One region of the Neobacillus sp. GCM10023253 genome, then DNA from elsewhere that is predicted to be linked to it. Evidence: riboswitches for the same ligand, from Rfam matches in the RefSeq annotation. Region 1 holds a riboswitch; each other region holds the start of a gene.

The links. A riboswitch is a leader RNA that binds a small molecule or an ion and turns the genes downstream of it on or off. The one in region 1 is predicted to bind cyclic di-GMP.
Region 2: it holds a riboswitch for cyclic di-GMP, as region 1 does, so the genes downstream of both, ACFPA1_RS23570 (DUF5667 domain-containing protein) here and ACFPA1_RS23970 (OmpL47-type beta-barrel domain-containing protein) in region 1, are expected to answer to the same signal.
Region 3: it holds a riboswitch for cyclic di-GMP, as region 1 does, so the genes downstream of both, flgB (flagellar basal body rod protein FlgB) here and ACFPA1_RS23970 (OmpL47-type beta-barrel domain-containing protein) in region 1, are expected to answer to the same signal.
Region 4: it holds a riboswitch for cyclic di-GMP, as region 1 does, so the genes downstream of both, ACFPA1_RS22945 (hypothetical protein) here and ACFPA1_RS23970 (OmpL47-type beta-barrel domain-containing protein) in region 1, are expected to answer to the same signal.

What each region holds. Positions count from the first base shown of each region.
Region 1 covers NZ_JBHSHV010000027.1:83,637-88,738, reverse strand. Annotated here, with positions in the region: gene gdhA (NADP-specific glutamate dehydrogenase) at 1-235, shown strand, start outside; gene ACFPA1_RS23975 (DUF4023 domain-containing protein) at 344-478, shown strand; gene ACFPA1_RS23970 (OmpL47-type beta-barrel domain-containing protein) at 546-3,869, opposite strand; cyclic di-GMP riboswitch class II at 3,900-3,983, opposite strand; gene ACFPA1_RS23965 (hypothetical protein) at 4,285-4,782, opposite strand; cyclic di-GMP riboswitch class II at 4,819-4,900, opposite strand.
Region 2 covers NZ_JBHSHV010000026.1:191,966-197,067, reverse strand. Annotated here, with positions in the region: gene ACFPA1_RS23575 (mechanosensitive ion channel family protein) at 1-965, shown strand, start outside; cyclic di-GMP riboswitch class I at 1,159-1,244, shown strand; gene ACFPA1_RS23570 (DUF5667 domain-containing protein) at 1,332-2,630, shown strand; gene ACFPA1_RS23565 (GGDEF domain-containing protein) at 2,868-3,725, shown strand; gene ACFPA1_RS23560 (REP-associated tyrosine transposase) at 4,094-4,867, shown strand; gene ACFPA1_RS23555 (VOC family protein) at 4,947-5,102, opposite strand, start outside.
Region 3 covers NZ_JBHSHV010000026.1:27,516-32,617, reverse strand. Annotated here, with positions in the region: gene fliD (flagellar filament capping protein FliD) at 1-1,231, shown strand, start outside; gene ACFPA1_RS22840 (hypothetical protein) at 1,235-1,588, shown strand; gene fliS (flagellar export chaperone FliS) at 1,598-1,984, shown strand; cyclic di-GMP riboswitch class I at 2,104-2,191, shown strand; gene flgB (flagellar basal body rod protein FlgB) at 2,295-2,684, shown strand; gene flgC (flagellar basal body rod protein FlgC) at 2,695-3,141, shown strand; gene fliE (flagellar hook-basal body complex protein FliE) at 3,155-3,454, shown strand; gene fliF (flagellar basal-body MS-ring/collar protein FliF) at 3,588-5,102, shown strand, end outside.
Region 4 covers NZ_JBHSHV010000026.1:49,067-54,168, reverse strand. Annotated here, with positions in the region: gene ACFPA1_RS22955 (NADPH-dependent oxidoreductase) at 1-668, shown strand, start outside; gene ACFPA1_RS22950 (DMT family transporter) at 742-1,644, opposite strand; gene ACFPA1_RS22945 (hypothetical protein) at 1,775-2,014, opposite strand; cyclic di-GMP riboswitch class I at 1,978-2,073, opposite strand; gene ACFPA1_RS22940 (flagellar motor protein MotB) at 2,154-2,879, opposite strand; gene motA (flagellar motor stator protein MotA) at 2,955-3,746, opposite strand; gene ACFPA1_RS22930 (YaaR family protein) at 3,850-4,290, shown strand; gene ACFPA1_RS22925 (flagellar basal body-associated FliL family protein) at 4,313-4,720, shown strand; gene ACFPA1_RS22920 (flagellar hook-basal body protein) at 4,745-5,102, shown strand, end outside.

The DNA.
Region 1 (5,102 bases):
AGCCAATGCCGGCGGTGTTGCAGTTTCCGCACTAGAAATGGCACAAAACAGCCAGCGCTTATCTTGGACGTTTGAAGAAGTCGATGCTAAACTGCATCAAATCATGATTAACATTTATCAAAACGCTGTGAAGGCATCCGAAGAGTACGGCTTCCCTGGCAACTTGGTGGTTGGCGCCAATATTGCCGGATTCACTAAAGTCGCTGACGCGATGATTGTGCAGGGCGTTATCTAAGATATTTGAAAAATCCCCTTTTGACGAGGGGATTTTTTTGTGTCTGCATGTTTTGGGGTGTGGTTGGTTACATTAACCATTGTTCAATTTAAATAGGAGGTTCGAATAATGGATAAAAATCTTGAAGGCAGCACCCATGAGTTTGTTGAAAAGCTACATGAAAATCAGGCAAAGGATTTAAAAAACAGACAGAATCTGGGTAGCGATACGCCTAGTAAAAAATTGCCGAATAAGACGCATTGAAAGTTAATAGTAGAAAAAGGGAGACTCTACTATTGTAGATATTCTCCCTTTTTTAATTTTGAACTATTTAATTCTTAACCTCATCTAAAAGTTGAATTAATAGTGAGGCTTGATCTGCTGTTAATGTTTTACCGCGTTGTGCAAGAACTTCATTTTTGAAAGCATTCATTTGGTTATTCGCGGCTTTAATATTTCCTCTCTTAATTGAATCCTGTGCAGCCTCCAACTTTACTTGCAATGAATGGGCAATATCAGGCTTTGTTACAAATTTCGCTGTTAAGTTCGATAAACTAGTGTAAGTTACCCCTATATTGAAGCTTACACTTTTACTAGTTTCATTACCAGCAATATCTGTTGCTTCAAATGTGTAAGAATGAGTTCCAAGACCTAAATCATATGCATTTGCATTGATGTCTTGGCAAGTTGTAGAACTAACTCCCGATAGTTCATCCTTCACTGTACACTTGATTTGAATTATTTGGTCAACCTGGTATTCTGTTTTGTTTCCACTAACAGTAATTACCGGTCCCGACTTATCAATTTTAACAGTTGCTGTTCCATTTTCGCTGACGTTACCGGCATTATCCTTTGTCCTAGCAAGAACTGTTGTACTGCCTTCCTGATTAATAGTGAATGGTTCAATATATTCTGTCCACTGACCTTCACCAATTTTATATTCCGTCTTTGAAACCCCGCTTAGGCCAACTTGGTCTTGACCGTTTTCGATTGAAACGGTAACCCCTTGATTTGTCCAACCATCTTTACTTAAATTAAATGTAGGAGCAGTAGGGTTTGACTTATCAATTTTAACAGTTACTTGAGTGGCTACACTTACATTTCCTGCATTGTCTTTAGTTTGCGCATATATTGTGAATATTCCTTGGTTAGAGATTTGAATAGGATCCGTGTATTTAATCCAATCTTCAGTCCCCTCAAAACGATATTCAGTTTGCTTAACACCACTTACCTCTTCGTCACCATGAGGCAAATCCTCACCTGAATTAAAGGTGATCTCAACATCATTATTTGTCCACCCAGCATCACCAGAACTTACTTCAAATGTTGGTGAGGTTGGTGCTGTTATATCGTATTTTGCATTTTTAACAGCATCGTCATTGATGTTCCCCGCTTTATCAACTACCTTAACATAAATCGGGGTAACCCCCTCTTTATCTACAGTAATTACTTCCTCAGGGGTATAAACTAACCACTCACCATCATCACCAATTTTATACATAATCTTTGAAACACCGCTAAGGTTATCGTTAATGTTTTCAATGGTAAAGGTAACTGCTTCTTTCGTCCAGTCAGTTCTGCTTAAGTTAATGTATGGTTCATCTGGTTCTGTACGGTCAATTTTCACTTCAATAACCTTTTCTTCACCTATATTTCCTACATAGTCGGTTGAACGGGCGTAAATTTTATTTACCCCTTGGTCTGTTACTAAAAATGAATCACTGTAAGTAATCCAGTCACCTGTTTCACCGATTCTGTATTCCGTTTTCGCTACACCGCTGCCAGAGTCGGTACCATCTTCTATGGTAACTGTTACTGAATCAGCATTTGTCCAATTCGTATCAGCATTAATCGTTGGTTTCGTTGGAGCAGTCTGGTCAATTTTCACTTCGATTGGGTCGGCCTCTGTGGTGTTACCTGCATTATCTACTGAACGAGCATGGATTTTAAACTCACCTTGTTGATTAATAGTGAATGGTGATATATAAGTTTGCCATTCCCCATTATTTATTTTATACTCTGTTATACTATAGCCACTGCCGTTTAGTTCATCTTGACCATCAGTAAGTGTTACTGTAACATCTTCTTTTGTCCAGCCGTTATGATTGGAAGCTATTACTGGTGCACTTGGAGCCGTTTTGTCGATCTTTACCATTATGCTAACAGAATCACTAAAGTTCCCTGCTTTATCACTTGTTCTAGCAAAAATAGTTGTCTGCCCTTCAGCACTAAAAGTTACTTGTCCTTCGTATTTAATCCATGTACCATTTTCGCCAAATTTATATTCAGTCTTATTCACACCGCTGCCATTTACTTCATCTGTTCCTGATGTAATAGTAAAAGATACATCTCCTTTAGTCCATTCAGTAGTACTTGGAGAAATACTAGGGGAAGAAGGTTTGGTTATATCAATTCTTGCATATTCTGTTGTCTCAATACTTTCATTACCTGCTTCATCAATTGTCCGGGCTGTTATTTTGGTAACGCCTTCTGCTGTTATTTCTCCAGATGCCTTATAATCGGTCCAATTCCCGTCATTTAGTTTATACTCACTTTTTACAATCGGGCTGCCACCAGTTTTTACGCCATTTTGAATCTCAAAGGTAACATTTGTGTTTGTCCAATCCGGATGACTTAATAGGATAGTTGGACGGGAGGAGGCGTTTTTATCAATCTTTACTACACTCTCTGCGACTGCACTAGGGTTATTTAGATTATCCAGTGTTCTGGCTTGAATTGTTGTTTCCCCTTCATTTGTAACTGTTATTCGAGCGCCTTCGGTATAATCTATCCAATTGTCTTCGCTTACTCCAATTTTATATTGAGTCTTTTGAAATCCACTTCCACTATCAATCCCAGGGGTTATAGTAAAAGTAACATCTTCGTTCGTCCAATTGGATGTACTTAGGAGAATCTCTGGTGTTGTTGGGCCCGTTCTATCAATTTTTATTACAGTTTCTCCCGCTAAACTTATATTGCCTGCACGGTCAATCGTTCGACCATAAATTGTTTTTACACCCTCTGAGGTTATTTCAATCGGACTATTTCCATATTCTTTCCAATTCCCACTGTCAATCTTGTATTCGTTTCTTAGAACACCGCTTCCATTATCGGTTCCAGGTAATAAAGTAACAGTAACTTTATCTTGGTTCGTCCAATCACTTGGTGAAGCCGTTAAGATTGGGCTTGTAGGGGCTGCTTTATCTATTTTTACAACTGCTGTAGCTTCAGCACTAGTATTATTTGCTTTATCTGTTGAGGTTGCAAATATTGTTATTACACCTTCACCAGGTACTGTGACACTCTGTCCGGTGTTGTAAGATTGCCATGTTCCGTTAGTCCCGATTTTATATTCAGTCCTATCAACTCCACTCCCACCCTGTGTATCTTCTCCTGGTGTAAGGGTAAACGAAACACTCTGATTGGTCCAATCAGTTACATTTGGACTTAAGTTAATCGTTGGCGATGATGGAGCTGTTTTATCTTGATAAGCTGCACACGACTTATGTGTTGGATTTTTTGCACAAAATTCAGGGGTTCCGGCACCTTGATCTTCATTTCCAGCGGCATTTACAAACCCAGGTGAACTTAATGATCCCATTAATACAATTATTAAAATTATATTAAGGTATTTTCGTAGAGCTCTTTTTTTCATGATTATCCTCCTAGAACTAATTTCGAACTACCTAAGAGGGCCGGTTACACTACTAACTCCATATAACCTAAGTGTCCAGATTGCCGGTTATATATCATCGCTTCCCAAAGTATAAAAGTATTACCTGAAATGATAATTTCCATAGCTCACCCTCTTCCCATTAACCCCTATATCGATATCACCTTTATAGGGTGTGTTCTGTTTATAGAACTATATATCTATGAAAATATTATAATTTAAACTATAGTTTATAGGTATTTTTTCCCTTCGACATGTTCCAACTAGTTTTCGGCAAAATTCAACAAAACCCCCAAAAGTTATTAAAGAATTGTAGAATCTCATTCAATCCAAAAAAGAAGATACCCCTTAAGAGCACCTTCTCTCACATGCAAAGTCTGCAAACACAATCAGAGTATTACTGAATAGCAATCCCATTTACATATAATGTGCCGGTAGTTGAAACTTTCTCAACGTTAGTCACAATATGCCCTGATTTCCCTGGGAACTCTTCCCCAATTGTAGGGATGTCACCAACCTCCGTTAAAATGCCTTCGTATCCTTTCAGATTAAAACCAGTATATTGGTTAGCTTTTCTTGGATCGTATGAAACATTGCTATCAATAGAAGAGGTTCTTTCATGCGTTACATAATGTGTTTGCTCCCCCTTTGTACCCTCACCAGTATCCCATGTGACCGTTATTGCATAAGTATCTTCCGCTTTATACGTGAAAACGAGATTATTAGCCTCTTTCTGCATTTGGGCATTATTGTAGCCTAAAGCAGTTTGAACATCACCTTTACCCACAAAACCTATTCCTGATGATGAGTCGAATGTTACTGCAGCAAACGCTGAACTTGCCATAAGTCCTAGAGCTAAAGCTCCTGCTGCTACCCCTGATAAAATCCTCTTCATAGACCTCTCTCCTCTTAGAAAAGTTTTTATTAAAACCTAAGAGGGCCGGTTACACTACTAGCTCCATATAGCCCAAGTGTCCAATTTAAGGCTATACTTCAAAGCTTCCCCAAGTAAAGGATGTAAATCCAATTTAAAAACTATCATTACATCCTTTAATTCACGATATTTTGTAATATTGCGTGGCCACTTTAATATAAAAATATCGTTTCTATGAATTCATTATAGATTAAACTATAGTTTAATGGTGTTTTTTTCCTACGACATAATTCATGCTAGATTTGCAAATTTCATTCCCATTTATAAAAAAGAGCACTAAA
Region 2 (5,102 bases), on a different contig from region 1:
TGACCCGCAAAACACCGACTGAATTTTTAACACAGATTTGTTTGAGTTTTGAACGTCCTTTAGGGTGGGCGTTTATTATTGTAGGTTTGTACCTGGCGATGGATTATTTCCCTTTTATGGAGCAGCAAAATGCGTTGTTTATCAAATTTTTGCGTTCGATGATCATTGTTTTAATTACGTGGGGATTGTTTAATTTGTCTTCTCCTAGCACAGGAATCTTGATCAGTGTTAATGAAAAAATGAACAATAAGATTGATTTGATTCTTCTTCCGTTTATTTCAAGGACCATTCGCGTCATTATTATCGCCATTAGTATCAGTATTATCGGGCAGGAGTTTAATTATGATGTCAATGGATTGGTTGCCGGCCTTGGCTTAGGGGGACTTGCCTTTGCTTTAGCGGCAAAGGAAGCTGTCGGGAATCTCATTGGCGGGGTCGTGATTGTCACGGAAAAACCATTTTCGATTGGAGAGTGGATCAAGACGCCGAGCGTAGAGGGGATCGTCGAAGATATCAATTTTAGAAGCACGAAGGTTCGAACCTTTAGCCAAGCTCTAGTGACGGTTCCAAATGCGACACTCGCGAACGAAGCGATTACGAACTGGAGCCGTATGGGAAAAAGAAAGATCGATTTTCACTTAGGACTTAACTATAAAACCACGAAGGAAGAATTGGAACGAGTAGTAAGGCGGATTGAACAATTGCTAAGGACGCATGAGGAAATCCACCCGGATACCATTATGGTCGCGTTCGACCACTATAACGAGAGCAGTCTTGATGTTCTAATCTACTTTTTCACAAACTCGACCGTTTGGGCAGAACACGTAAAAATCAAACACGAAATCAATCTAGAAATCATGGCGATACTAGAGGAAGAGGCAGTAGAAATAGCCTTCCCGAGCCGAACCCTCTACGTCACACCACAAACAAACGAAGTATTCCAAACAATGGGCTCTGTTGATTGAGTGATGCATGGGGACGGTTCTCGTGCATCATTTTTTGGAGCATAGTTGTGTTATTTAAGCGTTTGACAACTATTTTGATGCATAAGAACCGTCCCTCTGCATCATTTTAACGGGACCATCTACTCATTTTTTGTCGTTTATTATATATTTAAGTAGAAAATGATGGACGAGAGTCTTTTGGGTGTCGTTCTTCATTTGTAAAAGGCAAATCTATCGAAAGGTAGAGACGCAAAGTCACAGGCCTAAGGCGTATATCGCTATGGCGGCTGGGTTACCAAATGGAGAATCGCGAAAAGGCTCTAGCTTAATAGGGTTTATTTCGAGATTCTTCCTTTAAACATAAACTAGTTTAGGAGGAATTTTTTTATGGTAAAAAATGTTCAGTCATTCAAAAAGGTTCGCAATGTCCTTGCAACAAGCGTAATAGCTGCGGGATTTGTGTTCACTGGTGGAGTTGGTTCGGCGTTTGCGGAGGAACCCGTGACCACTGCTACACCAACAGAAGATACTGTTCAACAGGATCAGACGGTTCAGGTAGGACAAACTGTTGATGCAACTACTGAATCTGAATCAACCGATGCAGAGGCAACATCTTCGGTGGCATCCGAACCAACAACTACCGTGGATGCTGGGGCTGCAGCCGATACTACTGAAACAACAACCGATGCTGCGCAAACAGAGGGTACGACAGAAGTATCAGGTGAAGAACCATCTTTACTACCTGGAGATTTTCTCTACTTTGTAAAAAAATTAATGGAGAATGTTCAATTAGCGTTAACCTTTGATGAAGTAAAAGAGTCGGAACTGCTGGCTTCTTTCGCGGAGGAACGCATTAAAGAGGCGGAGGCATTGCTAGCTTCTGGCGAAGAGGAATTAGCCAATGAAACTCTTCAACAAGCGCTGGAACAACAAGAATTGGCTTTGGCCAAATATCAGCAAGGCGAGACGGTTGAGGATTCTCAGCCTGGGACGTCCGAAGATGAAACAGCGACTAACGATGAAGGTATAACTGTTGAAGGAGACGAAACGGCAGCACCTGTTGACCCAGTCCGGGCAGCGATTGAGGCTAAGTTTGCTGCTAACTTGTTAGCTTTGCAAACCGCCTTGGAAAAAGTGGACAACCCTCGTGCAAAAGAGGCATTAGCCAAGAACGTCAGCAAAGTACAAGAAAAGATTGAAAAGAAAATCAGCAAGAAGTTAGCGGAGTTGGAGCTTAAGCAGGAAAACACTGGGGACGACCAAGCCGCGGGCGAAGTGGAAGATGAAACCACCAATGTACAGCCTGTAGAAGGAAATATGGAGTCTACGGAAGATACCGCAAATACGGCAGATGTTGAAAAAGCCACGAATGAGGCTGCCGAGGAAACTGAGCAAAAGCCTCTTGAGAAAGTTAATGCAGTTGCAAAGACCACTGTAAATCAAGCTAAAGCAGAAGCACAAAAAATGGCAGAAAGCCAGCGCGAGGCGGCAGTTAAAATAGAGGAACAAAAACGTGCTGATGCGGCAAAACTAGCAGAGCAAAAACGTGAAGAGGCCGCAAAGCAGGCAGAGCAAGCGAAAGAACAAGCCAAAAAGGCTCTGGAGCAACAACGCGAAAAAGCACAGAAGCAAGCCGAACAAGCCAAAAGCGCCCAGGAAAACTCAAAGAAAACAGATGGTCAGTAAAAAGAATGATGCATGGGGACGGTTCTCATGCATCATTTTTCCTTTTTTGAGGCAAAAGAACCGTCCCCGTGCATCACCAGATCAGTCCCCATGCATCACCAGATCAGTCCCCATGCATCACCATTTTTTGTAATCTATTAAAATATGTGAATTTGAATTATAATTTTACTAAATTAATTCCTTGAAATGGGGATGTTTGCTATTTTCAGCTGGGCTGCCAAGGAGGATAACTGATTGATGAATTTGAATGTGGGCGTTAGTAGGAAAATTCCTGTGCCGCTTGTTTTGCTATGTATATTTTTTGCAATCTTACCCGACTTTTTAGATGACTACGAAACGTTTTACATCGACGACATGGCGTGGTTTGCATTGCTTTTCCCGTGCTTTATCTTTTCCTATTATCTAGGATTATATGGCGGAGTTTTTACTGGAATCATCCTCAATGCCTATCATTTAAGCTGGTTTTTTTATGAAAAAAAGTTCCACAGTGAAGATATGATCGATGAAAGCGCGGCACTGCATATTGGTATCTCTGTCATTACGCTATCCTGCTCAATTGGGGTAGGGGTATTAACGGACAAGCTCCAAAATAAACAGCTAAAAATACAAGAGTTAAATGAAAGACTAATGCAAATGGCTTTATATGATTCGTTGACAGGCCTTCCCAATCGACATTATTTTTTGAGGAAATTAGAGCATTCCTTAAGAAAAAAGAAACAGGCTTGTCTGATGTTTATTGATTTGGATGGCTTTAAAAGGGTGAATGATCAGTATGGCCACGAGGCCGGGGATGAGGTTCTAATAGAGGTTTCTCGAAAACTAAAAGAATTAGAAGATGAGGATGTTTTTGTGAGCCGACTTGGCGGTGATGAGTTCACAGTGTTGCTTAAAGGCGCAAACACCCATCAAGCGGAGGCTCTAGCAAACCGGATCTTAAAACTTTTGCAGCTAAGCGTCAACGATTGCAGGGTCTCCGCCAGCATCGGCATCGCCGTCTGCCAGCCAGACGACACCCCCGCCACCATCCTAAAAAGCGCAGACTCCGCCATGTACAACGCCAAACTTGCCGGCAAAAACGCAGTATATGTGGTTTGAAATAGTGATGCATGGGGACGGTTCTCATGCATCATTTTTGGACCGTCGCTGATGCATGGGGACGGTTCTCATGCCTCTAATTTTTTGCCTCCCTAAATGGTAAAAAGATGAAAAACTATTTAAAGTAGTATATGATAGAGCTGTAACCCCAGTTTAACCCCCGGAATCAAGCAGAACCTAGGGACGGTTCTCGCGCTTCTTATTTTAACCCACTTTTTTTAAACTACTTTTATATGACTATTCCCTTAATGATAACTATTTGGTCTACAAACTTTTTATTTATGACGACCTATTGTACATTTTTGAGACATAAGAACCGTCCCCATGCTTCACCTTGTTTCCCCATTTAAATTCAAGGTTAGGTGATTATGATGCCCCGAAGTGCAAGGGTGAAGAGTATGAGCGGTGTTTACCATATTATGTGGAGAGGAGCGAATCGGCAGGAGATTTTCCATGATGATGAGGATTGTAATAGGTTTCTTGATATTTTAGTAAAGTATAAAATGGAATCGGAATTGGAGATATACGCCTGGTGTTTGATGGGCAACCATGTCCATCTCCTTTTGCGAGAGGGTAAGGAAGATATATCTAATACGATGAAGCGGATTGGTGTCAGCTATGCCTCGTATTATAACTGGAAGTACGACACGACGGGGCATTTGTTTCAGGGGCGATTTAGAAGTGAAAATGTAGAAGATAATAGGTATTTACTAACAGTTACTAGGTACATTCATCAAAATCCCGTTAAGGCAGGAATCGCAGACAGGCCAGATGAATGGAGATGGAGCAGCTGCCGTGAGTATTATGGTGAATATCGTGATGGTAGAAAGCTGCTTGATGCAAATTTTATTTTCGGAAAAATATCCCCTGATCAAACCTTTGCGATGGAAAAATTCAAAGAATATAACGAAAAAATTAACAACGATGAATGCCTGGAAGAGAAAAGAACAAGGCTGCCTGACGAAGAGGCAAGGTTCGAAATTAAGAAACTACTTGGCCCTGGGGATATCACTCGCGTAAAGGTACTGCCAAAGGCGCAAAGAAAGGAAGTCTTTCAAAAAGTAAAAAATATTAGAGGTATATCCCAACGCCAGGCTGCAAGAATTTTAGGGGTATCCCCTAATCTTATATTTAGAGCATGAGGCATAGGGACGGTTCTCCTGCCTCATTTTTCTTTCCTCCGCCCAGCCCATTTTGATGCACGAGAACCGTCCCCGTGCATCACAACTCCGATTGATCGACGTTTAATTCTATGAGATTTCCATCCGGGTCGGCGCAGAAGATTTGGGCAAAGCCGCTGACGCTGTTTGGCTTTTCTAGGACGTTTACTCCATTCTTTTTCAGCCAAGCTAAAGTTTCTGCATAGTTTTTGACTCG
Region 3 (5,102 bases), on a different contig from region 1:
GGGTACACCTTCCTCTGTCAAATTCGCACAGGCAGGAGTAGCCAATGATAAAGCCGAACTAGGTTCGGGATTTAGTTTTACCCTAAACAACGAACCTATCAGCTTTACTGCACAGGATACAATCCAAAGCTCGATTACAAAAATCAATGCCTTATCCGCGAAAACAGGGGTGACGGCCACGTATTCCAGCGGCGATAACGCGATTATTTTCACCTCAAAGGATGACCAGATGGGTATCAGCATTGCCAATGTATCCGACAGCTCAAACGTGCTTAAGATTGCAGCGGGTACGGTGGGCAGCCAGCAGAATGACTTCCCAGCAGGAAACGCCAGCGGGGCCGTCGGTACCTCGCCCGTCTCATCAACACCCGGCGAGGTCACCATTAACGGAACGATCATCACGATCAAAAGCAACCAATTTACCTACGACGGCATCCAGTTTAACCTAAAAACCGAACTGCCGGCCGGAAGCAATGTCACTGTTACGAAGAAACCGGACGTTGATGCGATTTTTGACAGCATCAAAGGCTTCGTCGACAAATACAACGAAACAATCAAAACCCTTCACGACAAATTGGGCGAAAAGCGCTATAAAGACTATACCCCTTTGTTAGATGACCAGAAGAAGGATATGAAGGACAAAGAAATCGAGCTGTGGGAGGAAAAAGCAAAGAGCGGCCTACTATCAAATGACCAGATGATTGCCTCCGCTCTCGACAAAATGCGGTCCATCCTCTATTCCAAAGTCAGTGACAAAGACCCTGCCATAATGAACAGTGACTTCGATACGCTGGCGGAAATCGGCATCACCTCAAGTACTAACTACCGGGATAATGGCAAGCTCGTCATCGATGAAACGAAATTGAAAGCGGCACTGGAAAATAATCTAGACCAAGTCGCCCAGCTTTTTTCAAAAAAATACGACATAGGGGCTTCCACCAACAACACGGTAAACAATGCCGAAGAGTTTCAAAACAGCGGGGTCGCCTGGCGGTTGTATGACCAGCTAAATGAGACGATGAAGGACATAACGAAGACGGCCGGTTATTCGAGTGACACTTACCTTTCCAAGGCATTAAAGCGGCTGGATGATCAGATTGATTCCTGGGAGAAACGCCTGCAGACAAAGGAAAGCTATTACTGGAAGCAGTTCACTGCGATGGAGCAGGCCATCCAGAAATCGAATACGCAAAGCAGCTGGCTGATGCAGCAAATGGGTGGTGGAATGTAATCGATGGAGAAACAAAAAGAGCAGTTTTTAAAAGAGTACTATCAGCTGACAAGCAATCTACTAGAAACGGATGAAGTAGAACTTATTGAACAGCTGCTCCAAGAACGGGACCAGTGCATTGAGAAAGTAAACGAGCTAGATCAACGTAACGGAGCCATCCTCATGAGCGAAGCCATCAAGGAAGAGCTCCGGCGCATTCACCCGTTAGAACGAAAGCTTCAGGAAAAATTAACTAGGGCCAAGCAAACGATTCTTGCGGTGATTGGTTCTCTCCAAAAAGAGAAAACCATTAAACAGCAGTACGGAGAACCGGTTGCTGCTTCGGTAAGCGGGATTTTTTACGATAAGCGAAAATAAAGGGAAGGTGTGAGACTTTTGGCTCTGAACAATGCCTATCAATCTTACGAAAATAATCAAGTACTATATGCGAAAAAAGAAGAGTTGCCCCTTTTGTTATATACCGGGGCGATTAAATTTATCCTTCAGGCCAGAATAGCGATGGAGAAAAAAGACTGGCAAAGGGCGAATGACCGAATCCAGCGGGCTCAAAAAATTGTTTCCGAATTAATGGTAACCCTGAATATGGATATCGAAATCTCAAAATCTTTTGTAGTACTTTACGATTACATGAAGGAAAAGTTAATAGAGGCGAATATCAAAAAGGACGAGCAGCTGTTAATCGAAGTGGAAAAAATGTTTACAGAACTGCAGGATACCTGGAAAGAAGCGCTGAAAATAGTACGGCCTGCTTAACTAATTTTAGTTAAGTAGGCCTTTTTAATTAAATTTGTTGTCAACTGACTAAAACCATTGTATTATTATTTTTGTAGGAAAAATTCGACAATATGATTTTCCAAAAATCGACAAATACAATCCGATAATAGCAAACCTGGGGAAACCCAGCGACGCAAAGCTATAGGGGCTAAGGATCCTAATGGATTACGCCAGCCAGTTGCCGAAGAGACTCATAGTTTACCCTATTAGACTATTCTTCGGAATGGTCTTTTTTATGTCCTAAAAATTAAAATTTAAATATTCTGAATTTTTATAGGAGAGCTGACCCATGTCGATACTTCAAAACATCAATCTAGTGCAACGTGCTTTAAATGCCTCTGTGTTAAGACATAATGCCATTTCCAACAATATCGCCAATGTGAACACCCCAAACTATAAACCCCAAAAAGTTATTTTTGAAGACATTTTAAAACAAGAACTTTCCGGTACTGGCTTTGACGGGAAGAGAACCAATGCCAAGCATATCCCAATCGGCATAGCTGCTTCAAGCCAGCCTTTGATTACCCAGGAACCTACTGTGTTGCAAAATAGCGGCAATGGGGTGGATATGGATAGTGAGATGACGGAGTTGACCAAAAACTCGATTTGGTACCAAACATTATCGTACCAGATAAGCGAAGAATTCAATTTACTCAAAACAGCAATTAAGAGCAGGTAGGTGATTCATAATGTCGATGTTCCAACCCTTAAATATTAGTTCTTCAGCCCTAACCGCCCAGCGGTTAAAAATGGATACAATCTCCTCCAATATCGCCAATGCGACGACCACTCGGGGCCAATTGGTGGATGGGGTCTGGATGCCTTACCGGCGGAAGATGGTCGAGGTGCAAGCGAATGGGACGGGAGGAACTCCGTTCAGCCAATTCTTGCAAAATGAAATGAATTCAAATGGGGTCAAGGTTACAAGAATCGTAGAAGACAAGACTCCGTTTCGGACGGTTTATGACCCGACCCATCCCGATGCCAATAATGAAGGCTACGTGATGATGCCAAACGTTGACATTACAAAAGAAATGGTCGACCTGATGACTGCCTCCCGTACTTATGAGGCGAACATCACAGCCTTTAATGTCGGAAAAAGTATGTCACTGAAAGCTTTAGATATTGGCAGATAAGGAGTGTTAAAAAATGAGAATTGATCAGCTGTTTCCGGCGCAAACCTCTTTGGTGGGAAAAGCGCAAAATACGCAGCCCGCTTCCGTGTCAGGCACCTCTTTTTCGAACTCGTTAAGCGAGGCCTTACAGAAAGCAAATGAAACGATTGTCCAATCGGAAAACATGTCCGAAAAAATAGCCATAGGTGAAATAAAAAATATCCATGACGTCACCATAGCTGCACAAAAAGCACAAATCGCCCTGCAGCTGACAACCCAAGTAAGGGACAAAGTAGTCGAAGCCTACCAAGAAATCATGAGAATGCAAGTTTGAGGCATGGGGACGGTTCTTGTGCATCACTTTTCAGAAGCAAAGGGTTGGTTCCTTTGCACAACCTTATCAGGAAGTCATGAGAATGCAGGTTTTAAAGGTGCAGTCGATTCTTGGCTAGCATAGCGGAGGGCTTATGAATCAGAAATTAAATGATTTCAAGGAAAAACTCTCGCAGTTTTGGAAAAACGCGAGCAAGAAAAATAAAACATTATATATCGGGACGTTTATTTTACTAGTGGCCCTGCTCAGCTTTGGTATTTTTTATTTTTCCAAGCCCAGCCTTGTTCCTTTGTATGCCAATAGTTTGAGTCAAAAAGAAATTGGCGAGATTAAGGCCGTCTTGGAAAAGCAGGGGGTCACGGACATAGAAGTGACCAACAATGGCACGCAAATTCTCGTTCCAAAAGAGCAATCTGCAGATCTGATCGTCAACTTGGCGGCAGAAGGGTTTCCAAAAAGCGGTCCGATCAGTTTTTCAGAACAGACCAAGGATTTGAAATTCGGCGTCACTGATCGCGAACTTGATGCCATCGAGAGAGAGGTCATTCAAGGGCAGCTGGCCAATTTGATGACGAAAATCAACGGCGTCAAAAATGCGGAGGTCATGATTACTCTTCCAAAGGACAGCGTGTTTATTCGGCCCGAGGAAGAAGGGAAAGCCAGTGCATCGATTATTGTTGACCTCGAGCCCGGCTATCAATTGGAAAAACAGCAGATTAAAGCTCTATACCATTTGGCATCGAAGAGCATTCCGAATCTGCCTGAAGAAAACATCGTCATCACCGATGAAAATGGCCAGCTTCTTTCCTTGCCGCAGTCAGGCGATAATGCCTTTGCCGGGGTAGATAGCTATGAAAGCCAACGGGAAATCAAGCAAAAGGTAGAGGCAGACATTCAGCGCAGCATCCAGCAGATGCTCGGCACGATGCTTGGGCAGGATAAGGTGCTGGTCCAGACCTTTGTGAAGCTGAATTTCGACCAGGTGAAGACGCAGCAAAACTTAGTCGAACCGCTCCCGAATTCCGATAAGGGAATGGCCGTTAGTGTTGAAGAGGTCACGAAATCCTACAGCGGCGAGGGGGCCGTTCCGAGCGGTGTAGACGGCACCGGTGAAGGCGATGTGCCTGCCTATGCTGCTGAAGGAAGCGGCGGAAAAAATGACTACCAGGAAAAAGTTAATCGCGTCAACTATGAATTCAACCGGATTACAAAGGAAATGGTCGAAAGTCCGTATACGATTGACGATTTGACCATTAACGTCGGAGTGGAACCGCCGAATCCGAAAAATCCTGCATCCTTAACAGCGGATACGCAGGATAATATCCGAAATATTATTGCCAACGTAGTACGGACAGCGATTAAGGACAATAAAGGGCTAACGGATGCCGATATCAACAATCGCATCACCGTATTCCCGAGAGAATTTGCCGGTAAAAAGGATTTGACACCTGCCAAGACGGATTTAAGTCAAAAGGCAACTTATATGAATTATATCTGGATTGGAGCAGCAGCATTAGGTCTCCTTTTGGTCGGTGGTTTAATTCTTGCCTCCCTGCTTAGAAGGAGAAAGAAAGAGGACATGGAGTCAGCCTCAGAATTTTTAGAAATGAAAAAGCTTACCGAATTTGAGCCTATCATTAACAAAAAG
Region 4 (5,102 bases), on a different contig from region 1:
AGGCATACAGCATAATCGTGGTAAAGGATGAGCAAAGAAAGAGCAGGTTAGCTGCATTATCGGGAAACCAAAGTTTCATCAAGGAAGCACCCGTTTTTCTCATCTTTTGTGCAGATATCTTCCGATTAAAATATGTTACTGAAAGACAGGGCTATACGTTTTCTGCCAAGACGCTAGAAATGTTTTTGCTTTCATCCGTAGACGCTGCTTTAGCACTGCAAAATGCTTTAGTAGCGGCTGAATCTATGGGACTCGGTAGTGTCCCGGTAGGGTCTATTCGGAACAATCCAAAGGAAGTTATGGCGGAACTAGGTTTGCCGGAGGGTGTTTATGCAGTCGCGGGTTTAGCGATTGGTTTCGAGAAAGAGGGGATGAGAAGGGGTGTAAAACCACGGCTTCCTGAACAAGTCACGGTTCATGCTGAAACTTATTCAATAGAAGAAGTTGATACTTATTTGAATGAATATGATCAAATTATGATTTCAAGGAGAACGTATGATGGAAGAAGGGTCTCTTTGGCGGGAGAACCTGAAAAGCACGGGATGGATTACGGATGGTGCGAACACACGGCACGAAGATGCACAAGACCGGAAACCATCGCGGCCTCAGCAAGCTTACGAGAAAACCTAAAACAAATTCTTGAACAAAACGGCTTTTCCTTTAAATAAACATGAAGCATGGGGACGGTTCTCATGCCTCAAAATTTTGAGGCACAAGAACCGTCCCCGTGCTTCGCATGCATCACACAGCTGCTTTCTGCATTGGCGGGGCGGCTTTTTGTTTTTTGCTCATGAAGAAGAAGACGCCGAGCAGGACGAGGAGGCCGCCGGCGATTTGCCAGCCTGATAATCGTTCTCCGAGTAAAATGACAGCTAAAATCGTGCTGCCGACCGGTTCGCCGAGAATACTCATTGAAATGGTCGTGGCGTTCACATAGTTTAGCAACCAGTTATTAATTACATGGCTAAGGCTCGGAACGATGGCTAGCAGCAGGAAAATCCCCCATTCTTTAGGCGGATAATCGAGAAACGGCACTCCGGCCCACAGATTATAAACAACAAGCACAATCCCCGCACAAAGGAACACGCTAAAGCTGTATATCCAGTGGGATATATTTTTCACGACGGTTTGCCCAATAAATAAATAACCGACCACCGCGATAACGCTGAAAAAGGAGAGAAGATCGCCACGGATGGCATCAGCGCTTAAACCGAAGTCTCCCCAGCCAATCATCATCGCTCCGATGATTGCAATCCCCATTGTAGCCAGTGCGGAAGCTGTGGTTCTTTCTTTAAAAAGAAAAAATCCGCCAACAAGTGAAATGAGCGGCTGTAGGGCGAGAATGATGGTCGAGCTTGCAACCGTGGTTAACTTTAACGAGCCGAACCAAAGAGCAAAATGCAGGGCCAGAAAGACTCCGGAAAAAAAGAGCATGGCGCCATTCTTTGGACTCACTTTTTTAAACTCCTTGCGTTTCACCCAAACCATCGGTGCCAATAACAAACTAGCAAACAACATTCGGTACATACTTAAAATTGAAGCTGGCGCATCGGACCATTTTACAAAGATGGCCGAAAACGAAATGGCGATAATAGATATAGTAAGCGCCAGGCTGATAGACTTTGAACTTATGGATTGTTTCATTGCTGCTTCCTTCCTTGATGGTGTTTTGATTGAACTCTCACGAATCTATTACTATTATCGCAGATATTGTTCAAAATTCGAAGACCTTTATTTTCCATGTCCGAAACCAATCAAGGGAGGGAATTAATTCTCAACAATAACTATTTAATCTCATTTTATGGTAAGTAATCTTTTGTTCGAGCTTGCACTGCAACTCATAGTCAAGACAGTCTGCAAGCAACAGCTCATGGTAATTCACCCTAAACAAGTGCCACTCTTTTTTGAATTTAGCTAATAATGTATTCATTCCATTTTCAACCCCTCTTCTATTGTCATAAATCGCAGGAGTCCGTATTCGGAAGCTGGCTAGCATGATGATCGGAATGACCAATGACCTTAGCCCCTGTAGCTTTGCGTCGCCATTTTTCAATGGGTTTGCCTTTATCGTACGATTTATGGAATTACTACTATTTTGACGATGAACAACTTGTCTCAGCAAGTGTTTTCGCGTTTTTTATATTGGGAAAAAATTATTCCTGGACTTTCAGAATCATGATATCTACCCTTCGGTTAGCTTGGCGGTGCTCCACCGTATCATTCGGATACAGCGGCTTTTGCTCGCCAAAGCCGGCAAATTGCAATTTATCAGAAGAGATGCTATTTTGCTCGAAAAAGTAAAGAACGGACAAAGCACGGGCAGACGACAATTCCCAGTTCGACCTGAATCTGCCCCCGGTAATCGGGACATTATCCGTGTGGCCCTCAATGCTGATAGGGTTTTGCACTCCTTTAATCAAATCCAGCAAGTCACCCAAAATTGCAGGGGAATTTCCCTTCAATTCGTCGCTGCCGGACTCAAACAAAATGACATCCTTTAGGGAAAGCTTGATTCCCTTAGGCTCGTCTTGAACGGTTATGACCTTCTCCAAGCCGCGTGCCTTTATATAGCTTTGAATATTCTCCATCAGGCTGTGCAATTTTTCATTCTCTTCCTGTTTCTCTTCCTCGCCGGCAGTTTTTTCGAGCGGCTTCACCGCAGGAGAGCTGGCATTTTCTTTTAAAATCAAACTGCTTCCTTTGCCGCTCAAAGCTGAATTCATCGAAACCATGATTTGCTGCAGCTTTTCGGAATTGATACTGCTCGAAGCAAATAGGACGATAAACAGGGCAAGCAGCAGGGTCAAAAGGTCCGCGTAAGGAATTAACCAGCTTTCGTCCATATGCTCTTCAGGGTCTTGCAGTTTCCGCCTCCTCACCGTTCTATTCCTCCTTTCTTACAAGATGGCCTAGTTAAAACGCAGCCTCTATTTTTCCAGCTTGAACTCACAGTCTTACAGACTTTCAACCTCTTTCACAACCATTTCCTCCTGTTTCAAACGTGCCTTTGTTGGCAAATAAACAGCCAGCTTTCGTTCGATCAATTTAGGTGTTAACCCTTCCTGGATGGCAAGAAGTCCCTCCATCATCATCAGCTTCAGGTCCTGCTCTTTTTTCGCAATGCGCTTTAGCTTATTGGAGATCGGATGCCAAAGGACATATCCGGAAAAAATCCCTAACAGCGTCGCGATAAAGGCGGCGGCAATCGAGTGTCCGAGTTTGTCCATATCCTGAAGATTTCCGAGCGCCGCAATTAAACCAACCACAGCACCCAAAACGCCTAGTGTCGGCGCGTACGTCCCCGCCTGGCTGAAGACGAGGCTGCCGGCCTTGTGCCGATCGGCCGCTGCTTCCAGTTCACTGAACAAGATTTCCTCCATTTGGTCCCGGTCACTGCCATCAATAATCATTTCTAGACCATTTTTTAAAAAAGGATCCTCGACGGACTCGGCAATTTCCTCTAATGCGAGTACGCCTTCACGCCTCGCCACCATCGACCAATCCACCATCATCTCGATGACTTCATCTTGGCTGGGCTGCTTTGGTTCGACAAAAGCAATTTTCAACAGCATCGGAATTTTTTTTATTTCACTCAAGGGAAATGCGATAAACAAGGCAGAGATCGTTCCGCCAAAAATAATTAAAAAGGCAGCAGGGTTCGCCAGTGCTTCAAACGACGCGCCTTTTAATACCATCCCTACACCGATAGAAACGATAGCCAGAATCAAACCGATAAATGTCGTCATAAATTTCTCCTTTTCTAATGATTGCTAAAATTAATAATTTATTGTAATTTAGTTTTACAAATATCGACAATCACAAACTTAAGCGTTTGGAAGGTGTTTTCCCTTGAAAGTTAGTCACGGATTTGGTGTCACGAACGATAAAATATTTTTTCAAAAAGAAACGAAGCAAGCTGAATCATCCTCATTTCAACAGATTTTGACAGATTCAAAAACTAATTTGGTAAAAGAGCAGCTCAACTCCCTTTTAGACGGGATTCAAAAGCAAGGGGAGCGATTGGTTCAGTCACGAACGGCCGCTGATCTTCAAAAATATAAAAAATTAATTCAATCTTTTTTGCAGGAAGTTGTAAAAAATGGCCTCTCTTTAGAAATAACGGATTCTTTCACGTCGATGAATAGGGGGAGGAGGCTAAAAATTATTAAAGAGATTGATAGAAATTTGTTGGAGCTGTCGAAGGAAATTTTAGAAAAAGAGGATGCAAATATTCAATTGCTTGATAAGATAGGGGAAATCAAAGGCCTGTTAATCGACCTCTATCTGTAATTTTGACACCAAAAGGATGAAAATGATGAAAAAAATCCTAACGCTAAGTGTAGTTCTCGTGTTAATCATCGCGGGCGGTCTTTTTTACTATCAATATCAAAAAAATAACCCTGTAAGCTCACAGGATAAGACGCTTGATCAGCTCGCTAATCAGACCATTCAAACGAAGCAAATCAGCACCAACCTTAATTCGGAAAACTTAATTCAAGTTCAGTTTTCGATTGAAATGGATTCCAAGAAAACGTTGAAGCAATCAGAAAAAATAAAGCCAATCATTGAAAGCGACATTATCAAGATTCTGTCTAAATCAAATAAAGACGATTTTAAAGATATCACGGCCTTCGAGGGAAAAATCAAAGACAAGCTTAACGAGCGGTTCTCTGATGGAAAAATTATGAACGTTTATACAACGGAACTGTTGATTCAGTAAAATTTTTAAAAAAGGAGAATGACGATGCTTAGAGGGATAGACACGGCGGCGTCCGGCATGATTGCCTTGCAAAGAAGGCAGGAGGCATTGACGAATAACTTAGCCAATATTGAAACGCCAGGCTATAAAAAAGTGGATACAACCTTACGTTCTTTCCCGGAGGTTTTGCTTGAACGGATTCATGACTCTGGGAATGGCAATGGCTCGAATCCGACAGGTTTCTCCTTAGTCGGGTCGCTGCAGCAGGGGGTCTATGCGCAGGAAAATATCTCAAGCTTTGCGCAAGGGGACCTTGTGACCACTGATAATCCCTTGGATGTGGCCATTGATGACAGGGCTTTGGCGGTGCAAAATGGGCAAAAGCCTGGTGCGTTTTTCGCTG